Regions from separate parts of the Metabacillus sp. 84 genome, predicted to be linked through region 2. Evidence: riboswitches for the same ligand, from Rfam matches in the RefSeq annotation. Region 2 holds a riboswitch; the other holds the start of a gene.
The links. A riboswitch is a leader RNA that binds a small molecule or an ion and turns the genes downstream of it on or off. The one in region 2 is predicted to bind thiamine pyrophosphate.
Positions count from the first base shown of each region.

Region 1: another riboswitch for thiamine pyrophosphate. It lies ahead of tenA (thiaminase II); the one in region 2 lies ahead of ACQCV8_RS00335 (thiamine phosphate synthase).

Region 1 covers NZ_JBNILN010000011.1:77,000-79,398, forward strand. Annotated here, with positions in the region: gene ACQCV8_RS16255 (hypothetical protein) at 1-269, shown strand, start outside; gene tenA (thiaminase II) at 398-1,096, opposite strand; TPP riboswitch at 1,173-1,275, opposite strand; gene ACQCV8_RS16265 (DUF3231 family protein) at 1,326-2,300, opposite strand.
Region 2 covers NZ_JBNILN010000001.1:62,704-65,102, reverse strand. Annotated here, with positions in the region: gene ACQCV8_RS00345 (hypothetical protein) at 96-386, shown strand; partial or broken gene ACQCV8_RS00340 (CHY zinc finger protein) at 683-1,015, shown strand; TPP riboswitch at 1,065-1,173, shown strand; gene ACQCV8_RS00335 (thiamine phosphate synthase) at 1,329-1,925, shown strand; gene thiO (glycine oxidase ThiO) at 1,940-2,399, shown strand, end outside.

The DNA.
Region 1 (2,399 bases), on a different contig from region 2:
CAGCTACCCAGGATGAACTGCAGATGGCCCAGGACTTGGAGTGCAGGCACCTAGCCCATATGCGTCTTATGGATTCGAATATTCAGATTCAAGGAGCATCCTATAAGGATCTCATGCAGGAATATCTGGAATTCGAAACAAAATCCGCTGAGTTTTGGAAAAGCATTTATAAAAGACTGGATGTTCCATGGGAATGGATTCTCCGCATAGACTTAGCCCACGCTTATATTTACGTAATCAACCCGTTTGACGATGATGAAGTAAATTAAAAAGAGGGCCTGCCCCCGCAACAGGGCAGGCCCTTTCTTTGGGCTGCTTTTTTTCTCCTGAGTGGCCTGAGGCCAGAAGCATATACTGGTCAGTTCCAGCCAGACAAACCATCCCGCCAGATGCTTTTTCAGCAGGTCTCCTCCTTTACGCCGATGGCAGAAGCGTCGGGCCATTGCTCCATATTGTATGCCATTTCCCAAAAAGCCAGTTCATACTTGCAGCTGATAGTAAAATGATGAAGCATTTTCTCTTTTTCTTTTTCGGATGCTGCAAGCGCCAATTCATCCAGCCGGTCAAGCTGCTCGTTTACTAATTCTTTAAACCACTCTCCCCCATATGCTGCAATCCATTCCTGATAGATCGGCTCTTCCGGTCTGCATTCTTTTAATTTTTCTCCAATTTCGTAATAAATCCAGTAGCACGGTAATATGCAGGCGATGATTTCACCGAGGCCCCCGTTTATAGCAGAACGATACATATGGGAGGTGTAGGCATAGGCGGTTGGGGACGGTTCAAAAGCGAGCTTTTCCTCCTCAGATATGTCTAACAGCGCTGAGAACTTTTCGTGGAGGGACAGTTCTGCTTCATACGTTCCTTGAGCATGAAATGCCATCCTGGCCGTTACATGAAGATCATCGGCTTTGCTGCCTGCAAGCGCCTGTACTCTTGCAAAGTGGGACAGATAATACGCATCCTGTTTTACATAATAACGAAAATTTTCTAATGGAAGGGTGCCGTCACCGATTCCTTTGACAAAAGGGTGCCTGAAGTTTGCTTCCCAAATTGATTTTGTTTTTTCTCTTAGATGCTGTGTAAATGATTTCATTGAACCGTTCCCCCTATTGCTGCTGAGTAAAAATAAAAAAACCGCTCTCAGCGGATAAGAGCGGGAAAGATTAGAATAAGCCAATCTCCCGCTTCCCTCCGCTGGAATTAACCAGATCAGGTTCAAAGGGTCCCGGGTCATTCCGGTCTCAGCCTCAACAGGCTCCCCTAGCGGCAATGCGGTATTTTATTTTCCATTTTTATCATACCATGTTCAGGAGAAACTTCAACTATCGTTTGGTAACCGCTTCCGGAATCTCTTCCATCCATTGATGTTCAATCATCATTCTTCCGCCTTGCTTGGCGAAGGAATAAATATCTCTGGCGGCCAGTGCCATTTTAAGAGGAAGATCCGGTCTAAGGCTATATGTCGTTCCCAGGGCGTTGCTTGTCAGTCCCAGGCTGCTGAAAAGGTTGACGAGGTACATAATAAGCTTGTCGGAGAAGGGTGCGGTTTTCGTCTCGGTAATCACTGCTCCCGGCAAAGCCGATACAGGGATCCCGCTGTGCTCCATTAATTTTCCGAACGATACATACAAATCAAATGCGAGCTTTTCTCCTTTTTTCAAATAGTTCCTGACTTCAGAATGAGTTACAACCTTGGCAAAGCCTTTCATCATCTGGGTGCCAAAATTATTATTTTCAACAATATGGTAAATAATCGCAAGCTCTATCGCGTTCAAGTTTCTCTTTTTAAAGTGAAAGCCGGATAAATAGCTGTCGGTTACGACAAATTTAGGATGATCAGGCATCTGTATAACAGGTGGAATGGACCCATTCCCTACTTGCAGAAGACAATTCGTACACATCCCGAATACTTTATTGGAATGAGCAGATGTTCTTGAAAAAAAATCATGGATATCGTTTCTATAGACCATTGAGAGGTGCACAGCGTTGAGTCCGATTCCGAGCTTCATGATCATACGCAAAAATCGGATATAAAAATACTGATCGAACAGCCTGTCTGCGTTCCTGTTTACATCGGTTTCGTTAAATCCCTCTGGAACTGCTGCCCCTGCTTGTTCTAAAAGCTGAGCGATTTCTTTTACGAATTTCGACTCTTCCTGATACGCGTACTGCAGAATGGAGGTGATGTCCTTTTGGGTTGTGACATCCGAAGCATGTTCTAAAATTCGGAGAAGCATCGTTTTTTTCTGGTACGTAGACCAGAGGTTACCTAATTCAGAAGAAGACATTGGTTTCATGCAGCAGGCCTCATTTCAGTAAAAATAGATACCGTTATTTTTCCATTAAGAGGCGTTTTTATGTTAAGAAATTAAAAAAGGTGGCCTTAGAATAGACCA
Region 2 (2,399 bases):
TGAATTATACTAAAACCGGATGTTTAACTAAATGGAAGCGGGGTACTTTAATTACTAATTACCATATAAAAAATGCCTTGAAAGGAGAATCACCCATGAATAAACGCAATGGATTAATCATTTCAGGAGTTGCCCTATCAACAGCAGGAGTTGCAGCTACCGTCTATCTTAAGGATAAATCTAGACGTGCGAAGCTTTCTTACGGAGTGAAGCAAGCTCAAGGCAAGGTTGTGTCTATGTTCTCAAAGGATAAAAATAAAGAAGATGAAAAATTTCCGGTTGATAAAGCGGGAAACCCGGATCCTCAGGATGTAGAAGACAACAAAATGGTTTCTGAAGGTGCGCAATACAGTGTGCAGTATTACAATGACTCTAAACAGCAGTAGTTCGAACCGTCTTATAAGAACTGCTTGCAGTAGATAGCGGGAAGCCCCCGATAAGCTCTAGAGCTTATCGGGGGTTTTCTGTGCGGGGAAATTTACGCTATAAAGAGTCGGTGGGGAAGCTGCTCAGGTGAGACCGCCCTGTCATGAAAAGAGGAGGAGTTTACACCGTCCGCACCGCTGCTCCCCTTATCCTTGGAGTGAAGGCAGCCACGGGAAACTCATTTTAAAAAGGAGATTACCGGACTGCCCCTTGCTGTATGGTAAAATACATGTCAAGGAGCGGAGGGATCACAGGAATGCAGGATGAACATGTTCAGGTTAAAGGTTCAATAATAGACGGGGAGACTCGCTGCACGCATTACAATAGCGAGCTCGATGTTATAGCCATCAAGTTTTACTGCTGCAAGGAGTATTACCCTTGCCACTTGTGCCATTCAGAGCATGCGGACCATTCACCGGAAGTTTGGCCTGCAGAAAAGTTTGATTAGCACGCGGTATTGTGCGGAAAATGCGGATTGGAGCTGACGGTGGACGAATACATGAATTGCGGCTCACACTGCCCATCCTGCAAAGCAGGATTTAATCCGGGCTGCAGTCTTCATGCACATTTGTATTTCGGCACGGTTTGATATTTTTCCCTGTAATGGTATAATAATAGAATATTACCAATATTAAATGAAAGTTTGCTAGGGGAGCCGGTGAGCCGGCTGAGAGAAAAACGCAGAAGTTTTTGACCCTTATACCTGATCTAGTTCGTACTAGCGGAGGGAAGCGGCTCTGTACATATTGCTGTATGTTTCAGTCCATTTCCCTGCGCGGAATGGGCTTTTCTTATTTTACGGGACGAGCGAGCTTTACGTCTGAGAGAAGCGGTGTGCGTGAACCCTTAAGCTGATCTGGCGAAGCAAGCCGCAGTTTGTATTGGGAGAAGGAGGGGAGCACATGGAATTTCATGCAGTAACGAATGGAAGGATGCCTTTTCCGGCTATTGCTCAATTCATGAAGGAAGCGGGTTCCGTCATCGATTTTCTTCATATAAGGGAGAAGGAAAAAACGGAAATGGAAATCTATGAAGGAACAGCGGAGCTTATCCGGAATGGTGTGCCCTCTGAAAAATTAATAGTAAACGGCCGCCCGGATATCGCCGCGGCTGCAGGGGTAAGAAGAGTGCAGCTCGGATACAGGAATCTGTCCCCTTCCATTGTAAAGAGAACATTTCCTTCTATACATGCCGGACGGTCTGTTCATTCTCTTGATGAAGCCTTAGAGGCGCAAAATGAAGGAGCGGACTCGGTTTTGTTTGGGCATTTGTTTCCTACAGACAGCAAGAAAGGCCTGCCTCCTCAAGGAATCGGGAAAGCGAGGGAGCTTTCAGAGCTCCTCAGCATAGACGTTCTGGTTATTGGAGGGATTGAGCCTGCCCACCTTCCATTGCTGTCCGATGCAAAGGTGAAAGGGTTTTTGGTGATGTCTGGAATCTGGGACCGTGATGATCCAGTTCAGGCCGCCTGCGAATACAGAGAGGCGAACAACCTTTGAAAGGAGGCGCTGGCATGAAACATTATGATGTATGCATCATCGGCGGAGGGGTGATTGGCTGTTCCATTGCTTATGAGCTATCCAAAAAAGGCCTTTTACCCTTGATTTTGGAAAAGGGGAAAGCTGGGCAGGAAAGTTCGCGGGCAGCCGCAGGACTGCTTGGTGTTCAAGCTGAGTGGGATGAATATGATCCTCTATTTGATATGGCGCGGCAGAGCAGAGCGATGTTTCCTGAGCTGGCCGAGGAATTAAGATCAGCAACAGGTATTGATATTGGCTATGAGGAAAAGGGAATCTGCAAGGTTGCGGAAACGGAGCAGGAACTCGACCAGCTTAAAAAAACAGCCATTTGGCAAACGGAAACAGGGGAGCCATGTGAGCTGCTGTCAAAAGAAGAAATGAAAAAGAGGGAGCCGCTTCTATCTGATTCTGTCGAAGGCGGTGTCTATTACCCTAAGGACGGCCATGTGATCG